3 regions of the Shewanella sp. 125m-1 genome follow, and region 3 is predicted to be linked to each of the others. Evidence: predicted binding sites of a transcription regulator. Region 3 holds the regulator's gene; each other region holds the start of a gene.
The links. The regulator LexA, encoded in region 3, represses DNA repair genes until DNA is damaged. The targets are predictions, from matches to a motif close to TACTGTATNNNNATACAGTA.

Region 1: recA (recombinase RecA) is a predicted target of LexA. The motif match lies at 3,341-3,360, and genes of this name have one in related genera.
Region 2: recN (DNA repair protein RecN) is a predicted target of LexA. The motif match lies at 1,658-1,677, and genes of this name have one in related genera.

What each region holds. Positions count from the first base shown of each region.
Region 1 covers NZ_JBRILT010000001.1:263,033-268,977, forward strand. The annotation lists gene rpoS (RNA polymerase sigma factor RpoS) at 1-398, shown strand, start outside; gene mutS (DNA mismatch repair protein MutS) at 565-3,144, opposite strand; gene recA (recombinase RecA) at 3,464-4,531, shown strand; gene alaS (alanine--tRNA ligase) at 4,978-5,945, shown strand, end outside.
Region 2 covers NZ_JBRILT010000001.1:232,291-238,235, reverse strand. The annotation lists gene ACVBIK_RS01035 (response regulator) at 1-374, shown strand, start outside; gene ACVBIK_RS01030 (imm11 family protein) at 512-1,156, opposite strand; gene recN (DNA repair protein RecN) at 1,719-3,380, shown strand; gene ACVBIK_RS01020 (phosphatidylglycerophosphatase A family protein) at 3,449-3,943, opposite strand; gene thiL (thiamine-phosphate kinase) at 3,943-4,902, opposite strand; gene nusB (transcription antitermination factor NusB) at 5,082-5,489, opposite strand; gene ribH (6,7-dimethyl-8-ribityllumazine synthase) at 5,504-5,945, opposite strand, start outside.
Region 3 covers NZ_JBRILT010000004.1:26,474-32,418, reverse strand. The annotation lists gene coxB (cytochrome c oxidase subunit II) at 1-766, opposite strand, end outside; gene ACVBIK_RS03115 (cell division inhibitor SulA) at 1,244-1,768, opposite strand; gene lexA (transcriptional repressor LexA) at 1,765-2,385, opposite strand; gene ushA (bifunctional UDP-sugar hydrolase/5'-nucleotidase UshA) at 2,894-4,627, opposite strand; gene ACVBIK_RS03100 (endonuclease) at 4,795-5,945, opposite strand, start outside.

The DNA of each region.
Region 1 (5,945 bases), on a different contig from region 3:
CTGACCAACTCGATTTACCGAGTGCAGATGTTAGCCGTATGCTCAAGCTCAATGAAAGAATTACTTCTGTCGATACACCGCTAGGTGGCGAAAGTGATAAAGCCTTATTAGATGTACTTGCTGATGATGACAACGTAGGGCCAGATTATAAGGTTCAGGATGAAGATATGTCTAAGTCCGTTGTTAAGTGGTTAGATGAACTCAATACTAAGCAACGAGAAGTGCTAGCGCGCCGATTCGGTTTGTTAGGTTATGAGCCGTCAACTCTAGAAAATGTAGGCAAAGAGATTGGTTTGACTCGTGAAAGAGTACGTCAAATTCAGGTCGAGGCGCTTAAGCGCTTGAAGGACTTACTGGGGGCGCAAGGCCTTTCTGTAGAAGCAATCTTCAGAGCGTAATCTAGAATGTAATCTAGAGTATAAAAAGTAAGGGTATAAATAAAAGCGCAGCTGATTATCAACTGCGCTTTTTTAGTATCTCATGTTTGGCGTTTAGCGCACTTTAGCTCAGCGCACTTTAATTTAGCCATATTGAAGCAATATGGCGACTGAGCACTTCAAACAATTAAAGTGTCAACTTCTTAAGGTTGTATAGATAATCTAATGCTTGTCTTGGCGTTAATTCATCCGGGTTTAGCTTGGCTAATGCTTCCAAAGCGGGAGATGGCGCCGGTGCTGAAAAGCTCATGCTTTGCTGTAAAGGCTGCTGAGCATTATTGGATTGATTATCATGATCGCGGCTTTCTAACTGATGCAACTTATGCTTTGCGGCGCTAATCACACAATTAGGCACACCTGCAAGCGCAGCTACCTGTAGGCCATAACTGCGGCTCGCTGCACCTTCTTGAACAGCATGCATAAATACAATGTTATCGCCATGCTCGACGGCATCTAAATGCACATTCTCCACATTAGATAATTGCTCTGGCAGTTGAGTTAACTCAAAGTAATGGGTGGCAAATAGCGTCATTGCTTGTAAGTGTGTAGCCAAATACTCTGCAGCAGACCAAGCAAGTGAAAGACCATCGTAAGTTGAAGTTCCACGGCCAATTTCATCCATCAACACTAAGCTGTTAGGGGTCGCGTTATGTAAGATGTTGGCAGTTTCAGTCATCTCGACCATGAAAGTTGAACGGCCAGAGGCTAAATCATCAGATGCACCGATTCGGGTGAATATTCGATCTACAGGACCAATAACGGCATGCTCTGCTGGAACATAACAGCCAATATGTGCCATTAGGGTAATCAATGCGACTTGGCGCATATAGGTAGATTTACCGCCCATGTTTGGACCTGTCACAATTAACATCTTGCGTTGATTGTTTAAAGTCACAGGATTGGCAATAAATGGGCTTTGGCTGACTTGCTCTACCACTGGATGGCGACCCGCTTCTATTTGGATCCCTGAAATAGTTGATAGCTCTGGGCAGTGATAGTTCAGGCTCTCTGCACGCTCGGCAAAATTACATAGCACGTCTAATTCAGCAGAGGCTCTAGCAAAATCTTGTAACTCATGTAATTTAGGCAAGATAAGATCAAACAGTTGTTCCCAAAGCTGCTTTTCAAGCGCTAACGCTTTACCTTGGCTAGATAATACCTTTTCTTCGTGCTCTTTAAGCTCAGGGATAATATAGCGTTCAGTGTTCTTGAGTGTTTGTCTACGTTGGTAGCTTAGTGGTACCAAGTCAGACTCACGGCGACTGACTTCGATATAGTAGCCATGAACGCGATTGTAGCCGACCTTTAACGTAGAAATTCCTGTCTGGTGTTTTTCTCTAGCTTCAAGCTCATGAAGGTAATCGGTTGCGCCTTCACTGAGTTTACGCCATTGATCGAGCTCTTCGTTGTATCCTTCACGGATCACACCACCATCACGAATAAGCATCGGAGGATTATCGACTACGGCGCGTGATAGTAGCTCAAGTTCATCGGGGAACTCACCAATCACTTGCGATAGATATTTAAGGTGTGCAGCAGTAGCTTGAGTCAACGTTTGTTGCAACTGGGGTAGTAATGCGAGCGCTTGACGTAAGCGAGCAAAGTCTCGTGGACGGGCATTGCGTAGGGCAATACGTGCAGTAATTCGCTCAATATCACCAAGGGCTTTTAAATCTTCCGATAGCACTTCATAGTGACCATTACCCAGCAACTCTTCAATCGAGGCCTGTCTTGCACGAATAATATCATGGTCACGAAGTGGCTGATGTAACCAGCGCTGCAGCATACGACTGCCCATAGGCGTAACAGTGTTATCGAGCACGGAGGCGAGGGTGTTTTCTCGCCCACCTTGCAAGTTCACCGTTAGCTCTAAGTTACGACGCGTTGCAGCATCTAGCACTATGCTGTCAGATTGATTAAAACGCACAATCGAGTAGATATGTGGTAGTGCGGTACGTTGAGTATCTTTGACGTACTGCATTAAGCAGCCTGCAGCCTGGAGTGACAGTCTCGCGTCTTCGATGCCAAAGCCTTTTAAATCTTTAGTGCCGAACTGATTGAGCAGTAATCGATGGCAAGTGTCGTAGTCGAACTCCCATTCTGGTCGGCGTCGAGTGCCATTCATTGCAGCGATTAGACTCATTTCAGAGAAGTCTTCGCTATAGAGTAATTCAGCGGGGTTGGTCCGTTGTAACTCGGCTTCAAGCGCTTCAGTATTGGCAAGTTCAGTAATGACAAAACGACCTGAAGCAACATCTAAAGTTGCATAGCCGTAACCGGTTTTACCCTGGTAAAGCGCTGCAAGTAAGTTGTCTTGTCTTTCTTGCAGTAGGGCTTCATCGGTTAAGGTTCCAGGGGTAACGATACGTACTACTTTACGTTCAACCGGTCCCTTAGAGGTCGCAGGATCGCCAATTTGTTCGCAAATCGCTACCGAAACACGAAGTTGCACTAGCTTGGCCAGATAACCTTCAACCGCATGATAGGGCAGACCTGCCATCGGAATCGGGTCTCCACCACTTTTACCTCGTGCGGTTAATGAGATCCCTAGTAGCTCAGAGGCTCGTTTGGCATCCTCATAAAAGAGCTCATAGAAATCGCCCATACGATAAAAGAGCAACATGTCTGGATGTTGGGCTTTTAACGTCAAATATTGACGCATCATTGGGGTATGTTTTTCTAAGCTTTGCGGATCAATAGCGGTCATCGATTTGTTTTGCCTGTGATTTACTGTGGCGGCTAAAAGCGCCTGAAACAATATTGGCGCTAATCTTAACAATATTTTGTCTAGATTAGGCGGAATTCTTACAGTGTTTCAGCAATAAATTACTGTGCAAAAATGCTAGATGCTCCTAAATGATTGATTTTAAACTTTTTGTAAAATATTTTTACACAGCACTTGATACTGTATGATTGTACAGTATACTAGTTTCATATTGAGGCTCTAGCCAAGGCTAAAATGAGTCGTCACCAAATGAAAATTCAGTGCCAATACCGTGTAGCACTGTGATCCAGAGGATATCAGAATGAAGATAGATCCAAATAAAGAGAAAGCACTGAACGCCGTTTTAGGTCAGATTGAGAAGCAGTTTGGTAAAGGCTCAATCATGAAGTTAGGTGAAGACCGTTCAATGGACGTAGAAACGATTTCTACTGGCTCATTATCTTTGGATGTTGCTTTAGGTGCAGGCGGATTGCCTATGGGTCGTATCGTTGAAATCTACGGTCCAGAGTCATCAGGTAAAACAACACTGACCCTAGAAGTGATTGCAGCAGCTCAGAAGCAGGGAAAAACCTGTGCCTTTATCGATGCAGAGCATGCTCTAGACCCTATTTATGCTAAAAAGCTAGGTGTTGATATCGATAACCTACTTTGTTCTCAGCCTGATACAGGTGAGCAAGCACTAGAAATTTGTGACGCATTAACACGCAGTGGTGCTGTAGATGTTATCGTCGTTGACTCGGTAGCAGCATTGACACCAAAAGCTGAAATCGAAGGTGAAATTGGTGACTCTCACATGGGCCTTGCGGCGCGTATGATGAGCCAAGCGATGCGTAAGCTTGCTGGTAACCTTAAGCAGTCAAACACTTTGCTAATCTTCATTAACCAAATTCGTATGAAAATTGGTGTTATGTTTGGTAATCCAGAGACGACAACGGGTGGTAACGCTCTTAAGTTCTACGCTTCAGTTCGTCTAGATATTCGCCGTACTGGTGCGATTAAAGATAGAGAAGAAGTGATCGGAAACGAGACCCGTGTAAAAGTGGTTAAGAACAAGATTGCTGCGCCATTTAAACAAGCTGAATTTCAGATCCTTTATGGCCAAGGCATTAACAAAACTGGCGAGCTCGTTGACTTAGGTGTTATGCATAAGCTAATTGAAAAGTCAGGTGCCTGGTATGCCTATAAAGGCAATAAGATTGGTCAAGGCCGTGCAAACGCAGGTAAGTACTTAATCGAAAATCCTGCAGTGTCAGATGAAATCGAAACGACGCTACGCGCTATGCTGTTAGGCAAAGGTGAGAAGGTTACTGCTGAGGCTGCCGATACAGCCGGTGACAACGTTGACTTAGAGACTGGCGAAGTATTTTAAGCCCACTCTAAATGCATAGCTGAGCCTTTCAGCTATGCATTTCGCGGTTGCGCTATGAGTTTTATTCCACGATGAATAACTCTGTGCGCCGCGACCATTCTCGTAAGAGAGCTCGACTAGATCACCCATCCAAGATTTCTATTTTCTGCAACTAAAAACTCTTCGATAGCGACAAACTCATTGCGTCATGATATTCCCCATTGCGCAACTGTGTTTATGACGAACTACAAACGGCTACATTTGATGCGCTAGCAAGTATTTAGCAGATTCCGTTATCTTCTTATATTGACTCATTCAAGCTTCAGGGCGCTAATTTCTTAGCCACTACACAGTTTTGTATCAACAGGGCTGGTTGTTAGCCATGACTCTGCTTATAATGCTATCCATAAAAATTTATCACTCAGCTCTTTTGGAGCTATTTGCACAACCTAATTCAGGACGGTTTCATGTATCAAACCACTGCAGCACTGCGAAGTGCTTTTTTGGAATATTTCCGCACAAATGGTCACCAGGTCGTTGATAGTAGTTCGCTCGTTCCTGTGAACGATCCAACCCTACTATTTACTAATGCGGGTATGAACCAGTTTAAAGATGTGTTTTTGGGTGCTGATAAGCGTAGTTACTCTCGTGCAACTTCTTCACAGCGCTGTGTACGCGCGGGTGGTAAGCACAACGATTTAGATAACGTTGGCTATACAGCTCGTCACCATACATTCTTTGAAATGTTAGGTAACTTTAGCTTTGGTGATTACTTCAAAGAAGAAGCGATTAACTTTGCATGGACTTTCCTTACTGAAGAATTAAAGCTGCCAAAAGAGCGTCTTTGCGTCACCATTTATGAAACAGATGATGAAGCGTTTGAAATCTGGAATAAGAAAATTGGCGTTGCAGCAGAAAACATTATCCGCATCGGCGACAATAAAGGTGCAGCTTACGCATCAGATAACTTTTGGCAAATGGGCGACACAGGTCCTTGTGGACCTTGTTCTGAAATCTTCTATGATCATGGCGATCATATCTGGGGTGGACGTCCTGGTACACCTGAAGAAGATGGCGATCGCTTTATTGAGATCTGGAACATCGTATTTATGCAGTACAACCGTCAAGCTGACGGTGAGATGAAGCCACTGCCTAAGCCATCTGTTGATACTGGTATGGGTATTGAGCGTATCGCTGCCATTATGCAGGGTGTACATTCAAACTATGAGATTGATATTTTCCAAGCGTTAATCAAGAAAGCGGCCGCTATTCTTGGTGTAACAGATCTTGAAAACAAATCGCTACGTGTGATTGCTGACCATATTCGTTCATGTGCCTTCTTGATTGCGGATGGCGTTATGCCGTCAAATGAAGGCCGCGGCTATGTACTGCGTCGTATTATTCGTCGTGCAGTCCGTCATGGTAATAAGCTAGG
Region 2 (5,945 bases), on a different contig from region 3:
AGACAAGTCAGATTATTTTTTCGAGTAAAGTCGCGATGCTCGATAGTTTGAAAACGGGAAATGCAGTAAAACGAGTCTGGTTAAAAGAGCAATACACCTTCGTAAAAAATAACGGCGCAGACAAATTAACTCTGCTTGAAACCTACCTCGCAATAAATGAAAAGGCTCCACTGCTAAAAACCGTGTGCTTGAATATTATCAAGTCATTGTCTTATGTTTGGCCTAGGCAATATGGCGCGGGGCAAGTTCAGCAGATCATCGCTCGATGCGATAATGTTATCAGGCAGCTGTATGTTGATGAAGAACTCGTAGCAAACAATTACCAAGAGTATTACCAATCAGCCCTCGATAAGTGTACAAACCAAGCTGTGTAACTGCTTTTTGCGAGTGAAAAGCTAACCATTAAGCCACTTTAAAATGAGTGCAGCACCTCTACTTTGAACAAGGGCTTCTTGTTAGTGCGCAGAGTCATTAACCTTATTAATGACTCTGCGATATGTAGTAATAAGATTTAAAACTGATCGCCCTCTCTAAAGTCAGACACTTTAATAAATTGAACACCAGAAAACGCTCTATGAGAGATGAACTCAACGATGCTTTTATGAAAAAAAACATAACTCTTAGAGCAGTTGGCAACTTTAAAAATCAGACGATTAGCTTCATCAATACTATCTAATACAGTCTTATTCAGAGAATAGCGCTTTACCTCAAGCAGATCGTCATCGTCATCGTCATCGTCATCGTCATCGTCATCGTCATCGTCAAAATAAAACATTTCAATTTCGGAGTTAACAAGATCAATACAGTCCAACTCTTTATAGAAGCCAAAATACCAATAACTATCATGCCAAACGCTAGTATCATCTATAAATACAACGGGGTAAATTTGCATCCCCTCGATCTTGTATTGGCTAAATTTGTCCTTCAGTTCATCGTTTATCAATAAACCTGAAGTATCAACAAACAGATCCGTTAAAGGCCGTTTCTGATTTGTTTCGTCTCTAAAACCATTAGAAAAAATCAATGGTTGTTCACCGCTAACTAGCTTTGTGTAATGATATTTTCTTTGCGCTGTTTCTCTATCAGGCCGAATGTATACCTGCTCATCACCACGAGGACGAAAAGCAATATAATACTCATCATTATATGTTGTCATTGCTTACTCTTAAACTATCGCTATATTCGATACGTGATGATTGATAACTCATGGTTTATAAATGATATTTGCTAACTGATAGCTCATTCTTATCAGATTACTGTTAGTTGCTCGCATATTTACTCAAATAGTAACTGCGAATAGTTGCTCACAATTGTTATCTCATACATAGCGGCTGTGTAGCATGAACACTCCTGTTATTCCCCTTCATACAAAATGAAGCACCTAGCACCTTCTAACAAGCCGCTATCCACATAATAAATTCAACTTACTGCAATCGAAAACTGTTTATACCGTCTAAAATGCCATAGATAGCCATAACTGGGGTACAACCTAAAACAGACATACATGGCCTATCGCTATGATGCAGCTCATCTTACCACATTGAAAAATAGATACTTTATTTCTAAACTCTTAAAAGTGGCTATTTGTCAGATTCATTCCATTTGAAACAGCGTCCCATAAATGCAATCAAATCGATTGATTTACCAACCAGGTATTTACTGTACATAAAAACAGTATATACTGTTTATCAATACAGTGTTTTGAAAAGGACATCACTATGCTTTGCCAACTCAGCATCAACAACTTTGCTATTGTGCGTTTTTTGGAACTCGACTTTAAAGCCGGTATGACCAGTATTACTGGTGAGACTGGCGCGGGGAAATCGATTGCTATCGATGCCCTTGGCCTTTGTTTAGGTAATCGAGCCGACGCGAATAGCATTAGACCTGGTGCCACTAAGGCCGAAGTAAGTGCCCGCTTTTTATTAGATGATACTCCAGCCGCTAAACGCTGGCTTGAAGATAACGATCTTGAACTTGATGATGAATGCATCTTACGCCGCACGATTAGCAGTGACGGCCGCTCACGCGCCTACATAAACGGTAACCCCGTTCCCTTAGTGCAAATCAAGTCGCTAGGACAACTATTAATTGGTATTCACGGTCAACATGCCCACCACGCCATGTTAAAAAGTGAACATCAACTCACTCTATTAGATAGCTATGCTAACCATAAGATGCTGCTCGACGGTGTGACCGCCAGCTACCATAGATGTAAGACAATCGAAAAACAGCTACACCTATTAGAAATGTCCCAGCAAGAACGCTTAGCTCGAAAGCAGTTGCTGCAATATCAGGTTGAAGAGCTAAACGAGTTTGCCATTAATGAAGGTGAATTTGAGTCTATTGAAGCCGAGCACAAGAAGCTGGCGAACAGCACCGCGCTTATCGAGCTTTGCCGTAGCCAACTACACATTCTGCAAGACTGTGATGAAGGCTGTGTTGAATCACTGCTAAATACCAGTATCAGCCAAGGGCAAGATCTCGAAAGCTACGATCCTGAACTGGGTAATGTCGTGGCTATGCTCAACGATGCGCTGATCCAAGTGCAGGAGAGTAGCAGTGAACTTGAACGCTACTTAGATGGCTTAGAGCTCGATCCAGAATACTTCGCTCACTTAGAGCTGCGACTCTCAAAAGCTATGCAACTTGCGCGTAAACATCAAGTATCAGGTAACGAACTCTATAAACATCACCAAAGTCTATTAGATGAACTCATGGATTTAGGCTCTGATGACGACAAACTTGACGATATACGTGAGCAACTAAGAGCAAGCCAGGCAGCCTATTTACAGCATGCTAAAAAACTCAGTCAAAGCCGCAGCCGCTACGCTAAAGAGCTTGATAAGCAAGTGACTCAGTCTATCCATGAGCTCAACATGCCTAAGGGCAAGTTTACTATTGCGGTGAATTTTAACGAGGCTGTTGTTACGCCAACGGGTTGTGACAATATTGAGTTTTTAGTTTCAACTAACCCTGGTCAGCCTCTGCAGCCAATTGCCAAAGTGGCATCGGGTGGTGAACTGTCACGTATTGGTTTAGGTATTCAGGTGATCACCGCTAAGAAGGTCTCAACTCCAACCTTGATTTTTGATGAGGTCGACGTCGGTATTTCAGGGCCGACAGCTGCTGTTGTTGGTCGTATGCTTAGAAGTCTTGGTGGATCAACACAGGTATTTTGTGTGACTCATTTGCCTCAGGTTGCAGGTAATGGCCATCAACATATGTTCGTTAATAAGAGCAGTAAGGCCGGCAAAACGGAGACCTCAATGGTGACGCTCGATAAAACTCAGCGCATTGAAGAGCTCGCACGTCTATTAGGTGGCGACACCATCACCAGCAATACTCTGGCGAACGCAAAGGAACTCCTGCTTAGCTAATCTCTTTTTTAGCGAGTAAAACAAAAATGCAGAGCTAAGCTCTGCATTTTTTATTCTTTAAACAGCTATCAAGCAAAGTAGTAAGCGAAACCTTGTAAACAAAGTAGCGAAAAAATACCCGCAAGCACATCGTCAATCATAATACCAAAACCGCCATGAACCTTAGCATCAAGCCAACGAATGGGCCATGGCTTTAAGATATCGAATAAACGAAACAGGAGAAAACCAATAGCCAACCACTGCCACCCTGCTGGTGCGGCAATCATGGTGATCAACAATCCGACTACCTCATCCCAAACAATCGCACCATGGTCATGCACGCCCATATCTTTTGATGCTTTATCACAGATGTAAAAACCCGCAAGCATACAGATAACAGTCAATCCGATATACCAAGGCAAACTCAAAGGTGCCATGAGTAAATAAAGTGGAATGGCAGCGATAGTGCCAAAAGTACCCGGCGCTTTTGCCGCGAGCCCAGAGCCAAATCCTAAAGCCAAAAAGTGGATAGGATTTTTTAATGAAAGCTTAGCTAGTACAGGATCTTTAGAGAGTAAATTCATTAGTTAAAGTGCTCAAAGCCCAAATTAATAGGTTCAAATGGCTGATTTCCACTAAGCAATTGTAATTGCCCGCCAGTACATACTTGTCCAATCTGGGTAAATTTCACACCCGATTCAACGAGTGATATCTCTAGCGCACCTTTTTGAGCTTCTGGAACGGTGAATAATAGCTCATAATCTTCACCACCGGTTAATGCATAGCTTAGTGCCATCTCAGCTGACGTATTACGTTTAAGCTGTGCAGACATTGGGATATTATCGACATTAATGATAGCGCCAACTTGTGAGCTTTTAAGCACATGTTGAATATCTGATATGAGTCCATCAGAGATATCAATGGCGCTTGAGGCAAGTGTGCGCAGTGATTGCCCAGCTAGTACCCGCGGAGTAGGCCTGTAATGACGGTTTATCAGATACGCTCTGTCATCGATGTTTGCCTCAGCTTTATTACGCAGAAGCTCTAAGCCTAGTGCTGAGTCCCCTAGATTTCCTGTTACATAAATCCAATCACCATTTTTAGCACCACTACGAGTCAGCCCGCAGCCTCTAGGTACCTGACCATTAATAGTGATGGTGATAGAGCGTGGACCGCGTGTGGTGTCGCCACCGATAAGTGCGACACCATAATATTCTGCTATCTCAAACAAGCCCGCACTAAAGTCAGCGAGCCAAGCCTCATCAACCTCGGGTAAGGTCAGTGCTAAGGTCATCCAAGCAGGTTCTGCGCCCATTGACGCCAAATCAGATAAGTTTACTGCAAGCGACTTATAGCCAAGCTCTTTAGCTGGCATATCAGGGAAAAAGTGTACATTTTCAACTAAAGTGTCACACGAGATGGCAATAGACTTATTTTCTGCTGGCTTAACTATGGCGCAATCATCGCCAATACCAATAACAACGTCTTTGCGAGACTGAGCGCGCCCAGTAAAAAAACTTTCGATTAATTGAAATTCTTTCACAATACCAATCACAAATTAGAGGAAGGATTCAGGGATAAATAAGGTAAGTGTAAATCAGGCCGTCACGCTAGCAAAGATTAGGAATTACTGCGCTTTGCTCAGGTGGAAAATGCATGGACTGTTCTTATCCCACTGTCAGATCTAACAAAAACGGCATCCTAGGATGCCGTTTCTATTAACTATCTATTGCGTGCTACCAGCTTATCGAGAATGCCGTTAACAAACTTATGTCCATCTTCTGCGCCGAATGCTTTTGCAAGCTCGATAGCTTCGTTAATCGCTACCTTATAAGGCACATCCTTGCGGAATGTCAGTTCATAAGTTGCTAGACGTACAATCGCTTTTTCAACTGGGTCCACTTCATCAAGTGGACGAGTCAAGAATGGAGTGATTAACTCATCCAATTGACTCTTCTTTGTTGCAACGCCACCTAATAGCTCACGAAAGTAAGCGATATCGACGCCATCAATAACTTGTTCTGTTAGAAACTCATGCTCAACATCAGCAATATTGTTACCACTTAGCTGCCATGAGTAAATGGCCTGAACGGCTAAACGGCGGGCCTTACGGCGCTCTGAAGGCTTCATTAAATTGTCCTAAATTACAGCTGTTCTTCAAGTGCTTGCAGAACGTTAACCATTTCTAGCAGACCAAGTGCAGCTTCGCCGCCTTTGTTACCTGCTTTAGTACCCGAACGCTCAATAGCTTGTTCAATGGTATCAGTGGTTAAAACGCCAAATGCAACGGGAATATCAAACTCAAGTGCTACTTGAGCCAAACCTTTATTACATTCACCTGCAACAAAATCGAAATGAGGTGTACCACCACGGATAACCGCACCTAGTGCGATGATACCGTCAAATTTTCCGCTAGCCGCGACGCGGCGTGCAGCGAGTGGCAGTTCAACAGCGCCAGGCACTTTAACTACAGTGATATTGTCATCTGCAACTTGGCCAAAACGCTTAAGAGTGTCAACCGCGCCATCGAGTAAACTATCAACAAGAAAACTGTTAAAACGTGAAACTACGATCGCAACTTTGGCG
Region 3 (5,945 bases):
CGGCTTGTTGTTGTGCAATCAGCCAAGCATCAAAATCTTCTTCTGATAAAGCTTCAACAACAATAGGCATAAAGCCATGGTCTTTACCGCAGAGCTCGGCACATTGGCCACGATAAGTGCCCGGTTTGTCGATGCGGGTCCAGGCTTCATTAATAAATCCTGGATTAGCATCTTTTTTAACGGCAAATGCGGGTACCCACCAGGAGTGAATAACATCATCTGAAGTCATTAAGAAACGTACTTTACGATTAATCGGTAGTACCAGTGGCTTATCTACCTCTAAAAGGTAGTTTTTACCTTTTGCTTCTTCGCCATCTATCTGCGCTCTGGGGGTAGAAAGCAGACTGAAAAATTCAACATCTTTGTTGAAATAGCTGTAATGCCATTTCCATTGTGAGCCGGTAATCTTGATGGTGAGGTCAGCATTACTTGGATCTTCCATAGCAATCAATGTCTTGGTTGCGGGAATAGCCATAAGTATAAGAATAATAAAAGGTACAACAGTCCAAAGGATCTCGACTTTAGTACTTTCATGAAAGTTGGCGGCGACTGCGCCTTTTGATTTGCGGTGGTTGATCATAGCGTAAATCATGATGCTAAAAACCACGATGCCAATAGCACAGCAGATGTAGAGAATAATCATATGGAGGTTGTAAACCCGCCCACTGATATCCGTAACACCCTCTGTCATATTAAGCGGCATTTCTGATGCAACAAGTACGGGCGAAAATAGCAACGCCAGCACACAATACAACAATTGCTTCACTAGACTTCTCCTCTGTCCACAAGACAAAGAAGAGTCACACAGTAAGTCTCTGCTCTATGTAAACTCTTCAGTTCCCAAAAAAGCAACGATGACTTCAAAGTGCGCGAGTGGCTTGCCTATCGAGTCGCAATTAATGGGATCGCGACACAGGCTATTGTATTCAGTGCTATTCACTGCTGGTGTAACCACGTTGGCACATACGGCTGAAATATATCAGGCCAATCTCAGTCTAAGCTTCAAATTCAGGACTAATCCCAGAGCAAAGACCGACAACTAAATCGCTCGGATATAACAAAATATCGTTGTTATGACTTCCTACACTACTTGGTGTTTAAATATTGATCAAGATCACTTTTTCAATTATTGATAATAAAAAAGCCCTCGAATGAGGGCTTTAGAAAATCGTTTGTACTAGAAGGCGCTTACTAAAACGCACCTCCTAGTCATCATGTATTAGAAAGCGAGGAGATGTTCTGCTTAATGAACAGCACCAAACAGGGAGGCTTGACCAAAAGCACTATCCTGCATATTGATTGAGCGACAAGATTGTTGCTTATTTGTGTTATCAATCGAATGTTCAATGACAATGCCGACAGCGCGAGCGCTTTTGGCAACGATTTGTAGGCGTCGATTGTCACGAGCATCTAAAGAGTTGGTCCAAGTAATCACCGCACTTGAGGTACCGCTTGTTAAGGCTTTTTCCATTGCCCAAAGTGTTTCCACTTCATCTTTAGCATGAACCAGTAAAATGCGGTCCATTCTTACACCCGCAGCTGCTAGCATCTGCTTGTAGCCAATATTCGGCGGGCTAATCAGTACAATCCAGCGACCCTGTTGGCTCAATTGTGAAAGCTGAGCACTGATCTGGTTCAGCTCATCACGCCCTTGAGTTTGGGTCACCATAGTCGTGATGTCATTACTCGTGCTGCTCACCATATTGGTCGATGGCATATCTTGCCACAGCCCAGGGTGACGAGGACTCGTTCCCATTAGTTTGTTCATTGCCAGTCTCCATTACGGATCACACCAACGGCTAAACCTTCAATGCTTAAGCTTTGGTTTGCTAGATCCACTTCAATTGGTGAATACTCTTCGTTCTCAGCATGTAAGAAAACTTTGTTACCCTTTTTCTCAAAACGCTTAACGGTAACATCATCTTCAACGCGTGCTACAACCACTTGGCCGTTACGTGCTTGCTGTATTTTGTGTACAGCCAGTAGATCACCTTCTAGTATGCCAATATTCTTCATACTGTCACCACGGACTCTGAGTAAGAAGTCTGCTGATGGCTTGAACATGGCGGGATCGACTTTATAGTGTTGCTCGACATGCTCTTGCGCAAGAATCGGTTCACCTGCAGCAACTTGGCCGATAAGGGGTAAACCTAAATCTGCATCTTCAGTGTCTTCTTGGGTTAACTTAATACCGCGAGACGTGCCCGGCATAATTTCAATGCAGCCTTTTTTAGCTAAGGCTTTTAAATGTTCTTCAGCAGCATTGGCTGACTTAAAACCTAAACGTCTAGCGATCTCGGCACGGGTAGGTGGCATGCCAGTATCAGCAATATTACGTTTAATTAGCTCTAAAATTTCAGCTTGGCGCGGTGTAAGTGGTCTCATGGTTAACCCTGTCTTTCTATACAGTAACTGTTAGTATATACAGTATTTTTTTGAGTGCAAGTAATAACCAGTTATATTGTTTTTTGTGGGATCCAGTTTCAAATGAAATAAATCCAGCGATGTGAAACTCGTTATTGGGTAGCGCCTGAAGGTACCTCTTTATCTCAAGCGTTCATTAGCTGACTTTGTTGCCTACTCATTTAGTATCTCGGGTGCGTTTGTTCCATAGACAAATAAGTCCGCGCAATTGAGCCTCTTGCGCCCGCTGTTGGTTCAACTTTATTTCCTTGCACTTTTACCTGACAGCTACCAAAGCTCGAACGAGAAGAAGGGAGTGGTAAGCAACAAGGCATTTGCTCTACTTTATACTTGCTGACGACCTTGGTATGTACAAAAAGGCTAGGTATAGTTTGCCGAACACATACCTTAAAAAACAGAGCCCAATCAAAGGTTGGGCTCTGTTTCGAGATCTAAGGTGCCAGCTGATTAACCTTATTAACTGCTAAGATTAACCGCCGCAGCCATCAGAACTTCTGGAGTTGATATAGCGAACATCTTTCGCTCTGTCATAATTGGCAGGATCGAGCGTGTCATGCTTTTTGATGAATTGATAAAGCATATCTGCATCAATAAAGCCGGTATCTCTCGCCTTTTCCTTTAACTTGGGATACTTATTACCGCCCGCAGCGTTATAGCTAGGGAGGGTAAATCGATATTTATCTGTTAGCTTGAAGGGCTTATCACCAACAGTTCTGATATCGACATCTTTAGCTTTACAGTCAACGGTCATCTTGATACCGCTAAAATGGGCAAAGCCTCCAGAGCCTCGAGTCTTAAGCGCAACCCTAGACAAATACTTCTTTAGTTCGGCTCCATTCATCTCGGTTACAGTCACGCTGTTGGAAAAAGGCTGCACCTTAAGCACATCACGATATCGAATGGGCCCTTTCTTTATGGTGGCTCGAATACCACCTGAGTTTATGATCCCAAAATCTGCGGGGATAGGAAGCTGAGTTTGAGCGTGCGCAATCATCACCCCCAGAGGCGTAGCTTGGTAACGAACAATCTTACGCTTACCAATGAAGTCCGCCTTTGCAACACCAATCTGTTCTCTCAACTTCAGCTGCCCCTTACGCTGATAGGGCCGAAGCAGTTCGAGGGTTTCCTTATCCTTAGGCGTTAGCATATGAGGCGGATAGTAGGAACCAAACTTGGTTTCTGTATTCACTGGTACTAACTCGTAGTTTGCCAAGTGTAGCTTACCACCATAGTATTCAAAATCGGCGCGACCAACGAACTTTCCCCACTCGTAGGCTTGCATGATCCAAGTGCCATTTTGACGATCAGGCCTACAAGGCTCATCTCGACCATAATCTTCTACGTACTCACCAGTGTCCCCTTCCATACACACAGGCAACTGTGAATGTCCGCCAATGATTGCTTGGATCTGGCCAGGCTTTAGGCTTTTGGCAAGAGCAACATCACCGGGCTCGTTACTTCCATGTTTACCATTTTCATAGTGACCCATATGGGTGAGACTAAAAACAAGATCCGGTTGATGCTTCTGCTCAAGCTCTGCCAAAATATTTTTTGCCTCAGCTTGTGCTGAAGTGAATTTTAGATCTTCAACGAATTCTGGATTACCTATCTCAGCGGTATGCTCGGTAGTCAGGCCGACTACGGCTAGCTTCAAGCCTTGAACCTCGAATAGCTTGTAGGGTTCGAAGTAGCGTTGCCATTCACCATCGACTTGGCGATAGATGTTGGCCGATAACCACGGGAACTTTGACCAGCCTCTCTGCTTATCCATCACCGTCGATGGATTATCAAACTCATGGTTACCCACGGCCATGGCGTCATATCCAAGGTGGTTCATGCCGATAAAATCTGGCTCGGCGTCTTGAAGATCAGACTCAGGTACGCCAGTGTTAATATCGCCACCTGAGAGCAGTAACGTTTCCCCACCTTGCTCGGTGACCTCTTTACGAATTTGGTCGAGAATGGTTTTTCGCGCGGCCATACCATACTCACCTCTAGAGCCTTGCCAAAAACGGCCGTGGTGATCATTGGTATGGAGCAAGGTGAAGCGCTTACAGTCATCACCAGCGGCTTGACAGGCGATAGATGCTGTCGTCTTAGGCGCCTCTTCCACCTTTTCCTTACCACAGCCGCTCAATGTTAACGTTAGAGCGATAGCTGAGCCGGTAAGAAGTAGGCTAGAAGGACGGAGTGAAGTATTCATAATAATCCTTCAATATTATTCAGATAAGCGTTGTCATTTGCCCTAATAGCTGATTTCTCATTCTGAGAGCAACGCGCACAAGGCGAGATGTAGACAACGTCTGTACAGTTAAAAAAAGCAGCACCCAGAGCGATCCCGGTGCTGCTTTTTATAGGCTTAACTGATGATTAGCCTTGGCGGCGACGCCACCACATTAGCGGTAGCAGCAAAGTAATAAAACCACCTAAACTACCCGCCCCATCAGGCTTAGTCCAACCAGGTTCTTCGGTGTTTTTCACCTCAATGCTAACAGACTGACTGAAGCTTTCTTCGTCAACCGTTGCCGTAAGCTCGAACACAAGCACTTGATCAATATCGACGCTAGGTGAAGTCACATCAAGTGTCAGACCTGAAGCGGTAAACACTGCCGTGTTTCCAGATACCTGCTTCCAGCTATAGCTAGTCCCTTCTGGAGCATCTGTAACCGTCGCTGTGATGGAAGTTTTATCACCTTCAGTCAGCTGCGTGTTGCCTGCAAACGTTACATCTAAAGTTAGAGGCACGTTAGTCACGATCAGGCTAACAGCTTTGGTTGTTTCCAACGTGCCGTCGCTGATGGTCACCGTAAAGTTCAAAGTCTCGTCGGCTTTAATCATTGGCGCAGTCAGAGACAATATAGCCATGTCGCCAACAACCGTCTTCTCTTCATCAACAATCTGCTCCCACTTGTAAGTAAGAGTAACACCTTCGCCAGCGTTGATTGCAGAGGCATCTATGGTGTATGCAGACCCTTCAGTGACACTCTCAGGAGTAACAATATCACCTTCGACTACCAAACCTGGGTTTGGATCGTCACCACAGGTTGCACCATACACTTGCTGCACTAACTCAGGGCGGTCAATGAAGGGGTTACGGTTGCCCTGGTATTTGTATACCTGGTTGTTACGGTTCTGCTCGTAGGTATCAACAGCATCTAACTTGTTCCATGCATACAGAGTACAAAGCGTGCCGATGAGCGGTTCGCTATCCTCGGCAGTAGTCGTTAGCCGATCGACTGCGACTAGATCAGGCATATTCGTTGTAGCGGTATCAGTACCCTGATATCGAGTATCCATATACATGATCATACGAGCGACATCGCCTTTCACCTCATCACGAGGTTCCCAGCAGTCGGTAGCTTTGTCGAGGTAGTTACCAGTACCCATACCGTTGAACATCACCTCTTCACCAGTATCCATACACGCACCAAAGTCATTGTTGCTTCGTGCTGTGTTGATGCCAGGATCTGAAGGACGCAGGTGATGAGCATCGGTGTAGCCCCACTGCGAGTCGCTAGGGA